3 regions of the Peribacillus simplex NBRC 15720 genome follow, and region 1 is predicted to be linked to each of the others. Evidence: riboswitches for the same ligand, from Rfam matches in the RefSeq annotation. Region 1 holds a riboswitch; each other region holds the start of a gene.
The links. Region 1 has a riboswitch for preQ1 ahead of queF (preQ(1) synthase). Riboswitches for the same ligand answer to the same signal wherever they lie in the genome.
Positions count from the first base shown of each region.

Region 1 (4,458 bases):
TCACTTCATCGGCATGAAGCTCTTTCTTGATTCGTGAAATGATTTTTTTCTCGGCTTCACCCTTCATCTGGTCCTGCCTTAGAATAAGCGTCACATCATCAATGCCTGATGGAATATGCTCATATGAAACTCCATAATCTTCAAGGATGTGCAGCAGTTTCCGGCCAAAACCAACTTCCCGGTTCATCAAATATTTGCTAATGTAAATACTGCAAAATCCTTTATCACTTGCTATTCCAATAACCGGCCCGTTCGTATTATCCCGTGTACTCACAATGCGGGTCCCTTGTGCCGCCGGATTGTTCGTATTCTGGATATGGACAGGTATTCCCGCACGGAATGCAGGTATCAGCGCCTCATCATGAAATACCGAGAAACCTGCATAAGAAAGCTCCCGCATTTCACGATAGGTTAATTCCCGGATTCCCTTGGGATTGGAAACCACATTTGGATTCACCGCATAAACGGCATCCACGTCCGTAAAGTTCTCATACAAATCAGCTTTGACCCCATTCGCAAGAATCGAACCCGTAATATCGGAACCGCTCCTTGAGAAGGTTAAAACATCACCATCTAACGTATACCCGAAGAACCCTGGGAATACTACGATTCCAGGCTCATCACGCAGAGCATATAACCGATCATAAGACTCTGGTAGCACTTTGGTAAATCCACCTTCATCCGTTACGATCAAGCCAGCCTTCTTCGGATTTATATATTGTGCTTCTACCCCACGGCTTTGGAAATAACCTGCGACAAGCTTCGCATTATTATCTTCGCCACTGGCCTTCAAGGCATCCAAATAGCGCTTCGGGTTAGTTTGGTCTGCATGTAACAGTGCCATTAAATTTTCATGAATCCCAGTGATGACACTCTCGGATATATCAAGCTCTTCAGCAATGCTCGCATAGCGGGATACGACATCTTCTATCAAATACTCTCCGTTATCCCCGCGCAGCTGCTGTTCTGCAGCCCCTATCAATAAATCCGTCACCTTTATATCATCGGAATTGCGTTTCCCTGGAGCCGAAACGACTACAATCTTTCTCTCTGGATCAGAAACAACAATTTCGAATACCTTCCTCAACTGTTCACCTGATGCAAGTGAACTTCCGCCAAACTTTGCAACTTTCATCTCGACATCCCCTATTTTCGTAAATATTCTGTCAAAATCAACTCTCCCTATTATTACGCTTTTTCGCGAAACAATCAAGTGTGAATTCCATTATAGGAGGACATTTGTATTTTTTAAAAGGACAAAGCGGCAGGACCACCGATCGAGAATGGCTAAAAACAAAAAAAGACAACGGGCATATGCCCATTGTCTTTCGTATTCTTTAGCGATTATCGACTGTTTCCGGGTATAAATCATGGTTCATCAAGCGGTAATCTGCCATTTCCTCATACTTCGTACCTGGTTTCCCATAATTTGTGTAAGGGTCGATGGAAATTCCGCCCCTAGGTGTAAACTTGCCCCAGACTTCAATATATTTAGGATCCATCAATTCGATTAAATCATTCATGATGATGTTCATGCAGTCTTCATGGAAATCACCGTGATTGCGGAAGCTGAATAAATAAAGTTTCAAAGACTTGCTTTCCACCATTTTCACACTGGGAATATAGCTGATGTAAATGGTTGCAAAATCCGGCTGGCCCGTTATCGGACATAAGCTAGTGAATTCCGGGCAATTGAATTTGACGAAATAATCCCGGTTCGGATGCTTGTTATCGAATGACTCAAGGATTTCAGGTGCATAGTCAAATGTATATTTTGTTCCTTGATTCCCAAGCAGTGTGATATCTTTTTTTAATTCTTCTTCTTTTCTTCCAGACATTAAAAGTCCTCCTAATCCCAGGTTACAGGGAGATTCATAAAGTGGGCCTCTATATAACAAAAACCATATCTCCTCAAAGATATGGTTGATTCGCGAAAAATATCAAAGCCATAGTTTTTTTAAGAGGGTGATGCTATGAACCTCTCCCGTTTATCGGGAAATATTTTAAAATTGTCATAGTTAATATAGAAAAAAATATCTAATCTGTCAATCATACTTTTTAAATTTGGTTTGATTCCTGCATGCTTTCAGCTTAAAATGTAGAAGAAGTTTATCCTACATGAAGGAAGAGATTAAGTCAATGTGGATTTTTGCAGCGCTCATCACGAGTTTATGTTTCGGAATCAATAACAGCATTTTTAAATGGAGTAGCGGAAAAGGTTACTCAAAGGTACATATCCAATTTTTCTTTTATTTTTCAGCATTCATTTTGTCTATATTTTATGGAGTACTTGTGGATGGTTTGCACCTGAACTGGCTGTCTATCATGCTTGGTGCAGCCATTGGGGTACTGAACGCTAATGGTAATCTCCAGATGGCAAGCGCCTTTGAAAAAGGGCCGGCAAGCTTGACATCTCCATTAATCGCAGCGAATGCAATATTCCCCATTCTCTGTGCAGCTTTAATTTTTCACGAACATATTTCTTCCTTGCAGTGGAGTGGAATTGTCTGCATGTTTCTCGCTACCTTAGTCATTCAGTATACACCTAATGCTAAAGGTAACCACCAATATGTCCCTTGGATAATGCACACATTATTATCCATCTTATCTTTTGGTGTGCTCGGCATTCTAATGACGACATCAACACGTCTTCATTTAAACTCCCTCGATATCCTAGTATCAATGTACGGAGGAGGAATGCTTTATCTTCTTTCGGTGCTGGCCTTTAAAAATGAAAAAATCAAGCTAAATGAAGTCAAAATCGGTTCCTTAGTAGGCTTATTAAGCACCATTGGCTATGGATGTTATTTCTTTGCGTTGAACACCGGCATCGCAAGCATCATTTTCCCTGTCGTCAGCCTGAACTGTTTGGTTGTCGTATTCGCTGGATGTTATTTATTCAAGGAAAAACTAAAAACCTATCAAATTGCCGGCGTACTTGCTGCATTAATCGGTATTATATTAACTAAAATATGAATATAGTTCATTTGCAAAAAACGACCTGGCTGTCATGTGCACACAAGCCAGGTCGTTTGAATTTGGCCGGGAAGTCGGGTTGGTCAAAAAAAAGTGTTGACACATCCCAAAAAATATCAGATAATTTTGAATATTAATTCTTTAGATTTTACAGCTTTTGAAATGTTTGAAAAATCCTCTGCCACGGGTATTAAAGAAATAGGTATAACCACCTCATTTAATTCTGAATTAAGAAAGGAAAGATGCATAATGGTAAAAGTTACAGTAACAGTTGATTTCCAAGGAAAATCTTATCAAACAAATGTCCTTACTAAACCGGGTACTGATCATGAAGTAATTTTACAACAAGCCCTTCATCAAGTTGAAAAACAATGGAAAGCATAAAAAGGCAGGCATCGTAATAGATACCTGCTTTTTTATTACCATTTAATAATTTCCAAAATACTATTCATATGCACTATTAAAGAACCTCTTACAGCAATTCCCTCACTTTTAATTATTTTTCCAAAATACACTAAAATACAAGGCTTTCAGTGTGGACGTTAACCTCTCAATCTGAATAACAAGTAATTCAGAATTTTTTATAATGAAAAAAGTACCTAAATGAAAGGGGATTACACAATAAAAGAATTATAAAAAAGGACGGTCTTTTTAAGGACCGTCGTCTTAATGTACTTTTAAGCTAAATTACTTATTAATGGCACGGAACGTTCTTGGAGGCTATCGGAAAACAAACTATAAGAAATGACTTTCTTCTTGTATTGTTTAACTACATCCACTTGGTCATTGTAAATGTACACAAATAACCTAACATCCTTTTTACCTCTTTTAGTATCAATGACCAATGGAGACCCACTATTTCCGGGATGCAAAAACAATTGCTCGTTCCCTGGGAAAATATGATTTTTTTTCAAAAATCTAGCGTTATTAAAATAATTAATACCTTGAATTTTTTCTTCACCTTCCAAACGTTTTCCTTCAAAGGTTACGATCGCATTCTCGTCACTAATTTCAGAGTGTATTTTAAATTTGCTGATAATCCAATTAACTGCATCAGTTGGAAGACAGGAAACCAATATTTTTAACAAACTCAAGATAATTGTCAAAATCAAAACCGGCAATGTCAATTTCATCATCTCCGCCACGTTTATGAATTAATTCTTATATCGCTTATTATATCAAAAGGACTGACAGTTTTTCTTAGAGAATGTGTCGTTCTATTAACGTTTTACTTAGTAAAACCTTGCACTTAAACGCAAGGGCGCACTCCAAAGGGGGAAATTTTTCTTTTAATAAATATAATGTTCCGAAATGGTTATACTAAACAAAATGGGTCATCCACATCCTTCATAACCATACAAATTTCTATGAATGAAGTGGATAAAGCGGTATATGTTTTCAACTATTAAACACAAAAAAACTGGGCGTCATCAAGACGCCCAGTTTTCCGGAATAGATTATTGATATCCCCAAACCATTGTT
Region 1 covers NZ_CP017704.1:2,051,555-2,056,012, forward strand. The annotation lists gene BS1321_RS09735 (aspartate kinase) at 1-1,135, opposite strand, end outside; gene queF (preQ(1) synthase) at 1,338-1,838, opposite strand; PreQ1 riboswitch class I at 1,943-1,988, opposite strand; gene BS1321_RS09745 (DMT family transporter) at 2,119-2,976, shown strand; gene BS1321_RS28125 (BA3454 family stress response protein) at 3,070-3,360, shown strand; gene BS1321_RS09755 (YfmQ family protein) at 3,654-4,109, opposite strand; gene qoxD (cytochrome aa3 quinol oxidase subunit IV) at 4,434-4,458, opposite strand, start outside.

Region 2 (4,458 bases), 1.9 Mb from region 1:
TAAAACTTTGGGAGGTTTTAAAATGGTAAAGAAATTCCTTCATATTGAAGGACTCATGGTTCTTTTAGCGGTGATTTACATCTATTCGTTATATGAATTCAGCTGGTGGATTTTCCTTTTATTGATTTTGTCTCCTGATGTTTCCATGCTGGCCTATCTGATCAATGAGCGGATTGGAGCAAAGGTTTATAACTTATTTCATACTTATATCCTGTCCATCTTCATGATTTTGCTTGCAATCTTTCTAAAGTCGGATGCATTTATGATGATTGGTTTAATTTGGACAGCGCATATTGGAATGGATCGCTTATTTGGATATGGCCTTAAATACACATCATCCTTCAAAGCTACACACATTCAAAGGTTGTAATAAGCTTAAAAAGGCAGTGTGATTAAACATCACACTGCCTCCTGCTCTCTTTTCTTTACACGCCCCGCTTGTTTCCCCATATATAGGTATGCAGCTGGGGAAGCACTTTCACATCATTCAATTCATCATCTGCTATCACTTTATCAATTAACTCTTCGTACTTCTTCAAAAGGCCGCTGATCAATTGACGATCATCCGCCGTCCTGCTGTCGTCATTGCCGACCTGCAGATAAAAAGGAATATCCGGGTAACGCCCATGTACATGTTTGGCATATTGATAGTCTTCCTCGTTAAAGACGACGATCTTCAATGAGACATGGTTTTCAGGATTTCGATTGGCAAGGTTCGAGATGATTTGGTCGAGCACCGTAAAGTCCGTGTTCATTTTAGAGCTCGGCGGCTTAGGTGAAATAGTCAGTTCATCAATATCGAGAAACCAATCCTGCCATCGGCTCCCTTGTGTTTCGACACCTATTTTCATTTTATTTTCATGTAAGATCGCTATCAAGCCGTTTAGGTTTTTCAGCAGAGCCGGGTTTCCGCCTGATATCGTCACGAAGGAAAAACCGGAACCCCCAATTCGCTTCAGCTCATCCCATATTTCTTCGGCAGTCATCTGGACGGTATCTTCCTTACCGGTGCCATCCCAAGTAAATGCGGAATCACACCAGGCACAGGAATAATCGCAGCCGGCAGTCCGTACGAACATGGTTTTTTGACCAATGACCATTCCCTCTCCTTGGATGGTCGGCCCGAAGATTTCCAAAACCGGGAGTTTACTCACTTTCCATCCACTCCCGTCTGGCTTCAGCATAGCTTGTCGGCGTTTCGTATAATCGAACAAATTCGACTCTAGCACCCTCATATTCTTTTAATGAAAGGGCTTCGGCCATTTTTTCATAAATCCAGACAACCATATTTTCAGCCGTTGTATTCATGAGCGGCAGAGTTTCATTCAAATAACGATGATCCAGGTGGATTTCAATTTCATTTTTCCATATATCCTTGATGTCCCCAAAATCTATCATCAACCCGCGTGAATCTGTATACCCGCTCAACCCGAAAATGACCTTATACGTGTGGCCATGCAGGGTCTTGCATTTTCCTTCATAGTCATGCAGATGGTGCGCCGCGTCAAAGGTGAATTCCTTACTCACAAGAACCCTCTTGTTTGTATACTTCAATTGGCTGCGCTGAATATCTTCATCTATTTTTTGGAGTTTATCCACTATATTAAAACCGTACATCATGAAAGCACCTTCCGTCTGCTTACATAGTCATCCAGTCCTTTTTTCCGCAGATTACATGCCGGACAATCTCCACAGCCGTCGGAGATGATTCCGTTATAGCAAGTCAGGGTCTTTTCGCGGACAAAGTCGAATGCGCCAAGCTGATCCGCAAGCTCCCATGTTTCCTCTTTATTAAGCCACATTAGCGGCGTATCAATCACGAATGACTGGTCCATCGACAAGTTCAGTGTCACATTCAACGATTTAATGAATACATCACGGCAGTCAGGATATCCGCTGAAATCAGTTTCACAGACACCGGTGACAATATGTTTAGCGCCAATCTGACTCGCCAGCACTCCGGCAAACGAAAGGAACAGCAAATTCCTCCCCGGTACGAACGTCGACGGCAATTCCCCGTCTTCTCCGTCCGCCACTGCAATATCACTTCTCGTCAATGCATTCGGTGCCAGTTGGTTCAGCAGCGACATGTCAAGGATATGATGATTCACGCCCAATTCCTTGGCAATGTTTTGAGCACATTCGATTTCCAAGCTATGCCGCTGATTATAATCGAACGTCACCGCTTCCACTTTCTCAAATCTCTCCAATGCCCAGAACAGGCACGTCGTACTGTCCTGACCTCCGCTAAACACAACCACTGCCTTTTCTTTCTTCTTCATTTCTATAAAACTCCTTTTTACGGAAAAAAACAGCACCCTAAGAATAGAGCACTGTTTCTCCTTAGTTTTTTTGAGAGGGTAGCTAGAACCTCTTCCGCCTTAACGCGGAATATTATATTTTTCCAAGTCAATAGTAACTTGAAAACGATAAGAAATCAAGATGTTTATATTTAGTGAATATTAAACCTAATGGAAAATTTGGTTATCTTTTCATTGCTTAAACATCCCATTTTTTAACCGATAAAAAAGAGTGAATAAAATATCGATAAAGGGGTCCATTAATTTGAAAAGCATTAAAGCAAAGGTATTGGTGGCATTTTCACTCATTTATAAAGGTTGTTTCATTTTCGTATATTCGGGGAATAAATAACTATACACAATAATAAACCAATAAAAAGCAAATCTATCAAAAGCGGCAGGAAGTGAATATTTTCCTTTGTTTTCAGAATATTTAGTGTATAATAAATATAACTAAAGGAATATTTTAACTGAAATAATCATTGCTTCCAATACCTGCTACTGCAAATCCCGACATTTCCTTTCAACACCATGCACGGGCACTTATACTCAGTAAGGATCCATTGCATGCTTTCTCTCGAATCAAACCATTCACAACTTTATTCACATAAAAACACGATTCTCACTCCAGATCTGTAAAAAAAGGTTAAATTTCACTCACGATATGTTACTATTAAACTAAGACCTTTTAACCCCAAAGGAGGAATTCATATGAAACGTTTTTTCAAATTCATAACAGATTTTAACGAAAGAAAAGCACTGGAACGGGAAACCGAAGAGTTCTTTCGCAAAGAATACGAAAATTATATGAAGATGAATCCTGACAATCAAGGAAAAAGAAGGAGATTAGCTCCTAGACTTTATGTGATTGATGGCGGTAAAAAGGGCTCCAACCTTGAGATTTCTGACAGAAAGAAATCCAGTTAACCTGATTCCTCCCATAATCAGCTACGAATGCAGTTGCTCAAGACCCACAAACGTTAAATCACCATGATAAACGGAGATTCGTGACCATTCCATTCATTTACAATATATAAGCCGAAAGCTCAGATATGCTTCTGAGCTTTTTTTATTTTTCATTCTTTTATAAACACTATATTTATAGAAGAAACTAGGTATTTTTTTAAAAAAATGGGTTAACTTTAGTTTATTTCATGTTTCAGGTAAAAGATCAACTATAGACCCATGGGTATCCCATTAGGAAAAAACCGGAAAATATCAAAAAAAAGAGATGTGTTCTTTTACTCATCTTTGTCCGTATTCTAAAGAGTCCAACTAATTGAGTCGATAGATGCAATATCTTACATTGAATGACAATTCCATAAATATTGTTACGTTTATGACAACTAATAGGTATAAACAATTAATAAACTGTAATAAACCTCACTTTTAAAAACAATTCATTATTCAAATATAGCCATTAAGAATCGGGTTCAAATGCTCATTAAACCATTTTGATTCTGACCAAAATAGATCTTTATTAAACTTTCCATAATTTAGTGTAAATAAACCAAGGATTTACGTGTTTTTCAGCCATATCTTTGTACTCATAAAACAATTTATCCCATTAGATAATATTACACTCCTATATACATTTATTTGAAAAAGCTGATAATAACTATATTGCGATAGAATAATTGACTCTTGCCTATTAAGTTTAAAATCATGTAGTGTGTATTCAGTAAATCAAATAATTAAAAAAAAGAGAGGTTAAAAAATGGCACCAATATTTATTTGTGCGATCTTTTTACTTGGCTATGGCATTTTCGAACAAAAACGCCATCAGAAGCGTCTCGACTCCATCCCGGTACGTGTGAATGTGAATGGGATTCGAGGGAAATCGACTGTAACGCGCCTGATTACAGGTGTGATCCAGGAAGCTAAGTACAAAACAGTAGGTAAAACAACCGGAACATCAGCAAGAATGATCTATTGGTTTACCGACAAGGAAAAACCGATTGTACGCCGCCCGGAAGGACCCAACATAGGAGAACAACGGCGTGTAGTTAAAGAAGTTGCCGACTTAGGCACGGAAGCACTAGTTTGTGAGTGCATGGCCGTACAGCCTGACTATCAACTAATCTTCCAAAACAAAATGATCCAAGCAAACATTGGGGTCATCGTGAATGTATTGGAAGACCATATGGATGTCATGGGA
Region 2 covers NZ_CP017704.1:3,941,693-3,946,150, reverse strand. The annotation lists gene BS1321_RS19040 (DUF4260 domain-containing protein) at 23-370, shown strand; gene queE (7-carboxy-7-deazaguanine synthase QueE) at 426-1,154, opposite strand; gene queD (6-carboxytetrahydropterin synthase QueD) at 1,147-1,617, opposite strand; gene queC (7-cyano-7-deazaguanine synthase QueC) at 1,617-2,282, opposite strand; PreQ1 riboswitch class I at 2,338-2,380, opposite strand; gene BS1321_RS19020 (hypothetical protein) at 3,012-3,227, shown strand; gene pgsB (poly-gamma-glutamate synthase PgsB) at 4,018-4,458, shown strand, end outside.
Region 2: it holds a riboswitch for preQ1, as region 1 does, so the genes downstream of both, queC (7-cyano-7-deazaguanine synthase QueC) here and queF (preQ(1) synthase) in region 1, are expected to answer to the same signal.

Region 3 (4,458 bases), 1.9 Mb from region 1:
TCATTAGAGGAACAAATCGCGGGCTTGCTGCATGACGTATCCCACACTGCATTTTCACATGTTATTGATTTCGTTCTGGATTGTAAGGATGAAGATTATCATGAAAAGATATATGATCAAGTCATTATGGAATCCGAAATCCCATTTATACTGAAGGAATATGGATATGATTGTAAAGTCATTTTTCAATCAAAATGGGAATTGCTTGAACAGCCAGCACCTGAGTTATGTGCCGATCGGGTAGATTATACTCTCCGGGATATGTATCAATATGGACATATCACAATGGAATCCGTTAATGAATTTCTAGACCATATAATCATAATAAATGGAAGGATGTATCTGGATAATATTGAATCTGCGGAATGGTTTGTGAAAACGTATTACAGCGAAGTTATTGATTTTTTCATGAACCCACTTAATATATATGGCTATGATATCTTGGCAAATACCTTAAAATTGGCTTTAGCTAAAAAACTGATCAGTCTTGATGACTTACTCGGTACAGATGAAGAAGTCATGTCCTTGTTAAGCTTCACTGAAGACCATGAAGTGCAAAACCTGTTAAAACGGATCCATGGTAACGTAAAGGTGAAAGAAGATCAATTGGATTACGATATACATCGGAAAAATAAAATGCGCCTGATGGATCCTTCCGTTATTCAAGGAACCCAATTAGTAAGAGCATCCAGTTTATCAGAAAAAGTAAAGAAAATGGGAATTGAAGCCTATAAAAAAGCTTCGAAGGGCATATATCTAAAAGTGTTTTCCGATTGAATTTCTTGTCAAAGCATACGGAAAGTAAAAAACTCAAGGGTGATATTCATCCTTGAGTTTTTTCTCGGAAACATTAAAAGTCTCCTCCCGTCTAAATCTGAACCTTTAAAAGTTAAAAAATTATTGATGCTCTCAAAGTATTAACGCCATTTTCTAAATAACCCTTTAAACAGGTTAATGTATATACCCATCCTTCTTTTTGTCCTATCATTTTGTTTATCAATTCGGGGTCGTCCTCTTTCAAACCCGATTCGTTCACTTCAATAATTGTACTCGTTTTATCCAACTCTTTTAGTGTAATTGTAACAACCGTTTCTTGATCATTTCCGCCCCACGCAAACACGATTTTCCTATTTTCCTCGACTTCCAATACATTAATGACCACTTCAGCATCGTATTCGTTATATCTCAATGTAGGCGTCCGGCCTTGTTCCCATCTTTCAGAACTCGATGAGAACCAGAAATTCCCGATTTTTTCAGGGTTCACTATGGCTTCAAATACTTCATTAGTTGGCTTGACTATTTTAAATTTCGTAGTTATTTGAGTATCCATTACTAAATCAACTCTCTTTCGATTTGTTTTTATAGTTTTCCACTACCACTTAATTATCCCAATCTACTGATATTGGCGGCAGGGTCCGTCCAGTTTCAAGCAAGCTCTTCAGGTTACTTAGAATTGCTGGCCATCCATTATTCAAGCCTTCAAAGGTATTGTCATCATATACGAAATCTGTCTCCACAAGATCCTCATGCTTTAGTGTTAACTTCACTGTGGAATCATCCATTGGCTGCAGGACAAAAGTGACCCGAGTAGGATGCTCGCGAGGTGTTTCGTCTCCTGTCATGTTCCAAGTGAACGAGAGCAGGTGTAGCGGCTCACACTTAAGTACATTACCATGATCAGTAATACGCCCATCTTCGAGCAAATATTTAACGATTGAGCCTTCTTGCCAGTCAGACTGGACTTGGCATCCAAAGTGATATTTCTTCGTGACTTCACCGCTCGTCAGGGCTTCCCAAAGCTTCTCTGGAGTGGTTGCGATATAAATAGGATAGACAAACGTTGGTTTTTTCATTATTATTTTCCTCCTCGCGTTTATATCTCATATCAAGATCGAAACATTATTCTATCAATCATTGTCGGCTTTTCATATACAGCCGGTCAAGTAGTTTTCTGCGACAAAAATCGCCAGAGTCATTGGATTGAAGAAGATTTGAAGTGCATTGCTAATACCAAACGATATCCGCGGAATCGCACCATTCCCAGTGACTAAAATCGGCCGTATTGAAACTTCTTGATTTCTAATCGCTTTCAAGCTACGATAATTAAGGAAAATGATAATCCGCTCGGGCGGAAGAGGTTCTAGCTACCCTCTCAAAAAAACTAAGGAGAACAGTGCTCTTTCTTAGGGTGCTGTTTTTTCTGTATAAGGAGAATTAAGAAATGTTAAGAATTTTATTGTATTTAGTATCCATCATCACGGCGAATGTGGTTACAGCAGCTTTTGCGCCATTACATTTTGGCATGTTCATCATTCCGATGGGTACATTGCTCATTGGGGGAACCTTCATCTTTCGAGATCTGGTCCAGAATAAATTCGGCCGCGCCAAGACCTATATATGTATCGTCACTGCACTTATTTTATCTGCGTGTGTATCATTCTTATTAGGGGATACGTTACTGATCGTATTTGCTTCCGCTTTATCGTTCGTGGTCGCAGAAACAGCGGATACGGAAATTTATACCCGTTTAAAGCTCCCGATGAGTTGGAGGGTGTTTTACAGCGGGATCGTTGGAGGCTTTTTCGATTCGGTGATATTTGTCGTGATTGGCCTAAGTCCACTGGGTGCCAATATATTACCATGGGAAGCAGTACCCGCTGCGGTTATCGGCCAAATCATCGTTAAAACTATCATTCAGTCAATCGGTGCCGTACTGTTGGGACGAATCAACGTAGAACTGGAGAAACGTGTAGTCTCCAGTTAAATGCTAGGAGGGATGCACTCGATGGATGGAACCAAAAAAGAAGAAGACAAATGCTATTGCCTCGAAGCCTTTCGTGAAAAATATGGCCCGCATGTTCAAGGGGAATGTATGAAGCTCTCCTGCGCCAATTATCGCAAGCATAAAGGAATAGACAAAAAAGGACCAAATTAGGTCCTTTTTTTGCGTGATTGAAGTAAGGCACCAGTAAACGTGCTGAATCATGAGTCCAGTATGAATTCACGAGTAAAAGTGCGAATTCACGAGTAAAACAGCAAAACTCACGAGTAAAAGTGCGAAACTCACGAGTAAACAGCTCAAATTAATGAGTACAGCACATTTTCACGAGTAAATAGCAAAAAAAGCTTCCTGCGCCGTTCCATTAATGGTTGCAGGAAGCTTTTTATTTTGTTTAGAATTGCTCTGCGCTTTTCCGAACTAATTTTTCCAGGAAGAAAAAGCATTCTCGTTTCCGCTCAAGTTCGGTTTGTCCATTTTCGGTGACATGATAATATTTCCTGCGGCCTGACTCTGACTCTTTCCAATGGCCTTTTATGAATTCTTTTTTTTCTAACCGTTTCAGGGCGGAGTAGAGGGTGCCTTCACTTATTTGATATTTGCCCATGCTCATTTCCTTCAAGATCTTCGTGATTTCATAGCCGTATAGCTTTTTTTGTGAAAGAAGTGAAAGCAAAAGGAGGTCAATGCTTCCCTTCATTAATTCTTTATCCAAATAAATTCTCCTCCTTTTCATTTTTAAAGTGTAATCCTTTGTACATCGTATCACAAGGTGCATTTTACTTTTCTTTTAAAAAATGGTTAAATGACGATTGCTAAATGAATTTAATCATAGTAAAATGTGCTTCGGAACGGATGAGTTGTGAAGCGTGTGGTAAGGATACTATATACATGATTTAATTGTTTAAATGAAAAAACGGAATAGGATAGAAGAATCCCTACTCAAGGGGTATTAATTGATTTTTTTTCGAAAATCATATAGATTCTATTTATTAACAAGAGCAGAGAAAGAAGGTCCTAGATAGATGAAAGTGAAAGCACCTGAATCATTCACATACAGAGGTGGAAAAAGAGCTGTTCTTTTACTTCACGGGTTTACCGGAAGTACAGGAGATATGAAGAAATTAGGGAAATACTTGAATGATCTCGACTATACTTGCCACGGACCTCTTTATAGAGGGCATGGATTGTCTGGTGAGGAACTCGTTAAGACTGGTCCTAAGGAATGGTGGGAAGATGTAGTTAATGGCTATAAATTCCTTAAAGAAGAAGGCTATGAGGAAATTGCAGTTGTAGGAATTTCTTTAGGAGGAGTTTTCTCATTAAAAGTGGGAATTGAATTGCCTGTAACAGGGGTAGTTTCAATGTGCGCTCCGACGCAAGGAAAAAGTATCGATCGACAAAAGAACCGCTTGCTCAATTATGCACAGGCTTATAAGAAGTTTGAGGGCAAAGATGCAGACCAAATTGCTGCAGAAGTGAAGCTTCTGGAAGAAGAGCCAATGCCTCAACTAAAAGATGTGTTGAATATTATAAATGAGACAGGTGAAAATTTAGATTTAATCACATCACCAACTCTTGTTTTACAAGGGCGCTTGGATGATCCAGACTATACGGAGAGTGCTTCAGCGATTTACAATGAAGTTGATACGCAGCATAAACACTTGATCTGGTATGAA
Region 3 covers NZ_CP017704.1:3,947,706-3,952,163, forward strand. The annotation lists gene BS1321_RS19055 (HD domain-containing protein) at 1-777, shown strand, start outside; gene BS1321_RS19060 (SRPBCC family protein) at 890-1,330, opposite strand; gene BS1321_RS19065 (SRPBCC family protein) at 1,380-1,853, opposite strand; PreQ1 riboswitch class I at 2,129-2,171, shown strand; gene BS1321_RS19070 (VUT family protein) at 2,222-2,764, shown strand; gene BS1321_RS27600 (hypothetical protein) at 2,786-2,935, shown strand; gene BS1321_RS19075 (PadR family transcriptional regulator) at 3,174-3,494, opposite strand; gene BS1321_RS19080 (alpha/beta hydrolase) at 3,805-4,458, shown strand, end outside.
Region 3: it holds a riboswitch for preQ1, as region 1 does, so the genes downstream of both, BS1321_RS19070 (VUT family protein) here and queF (preQ(1) synthase) in region 1, are expected to answer to the same signal.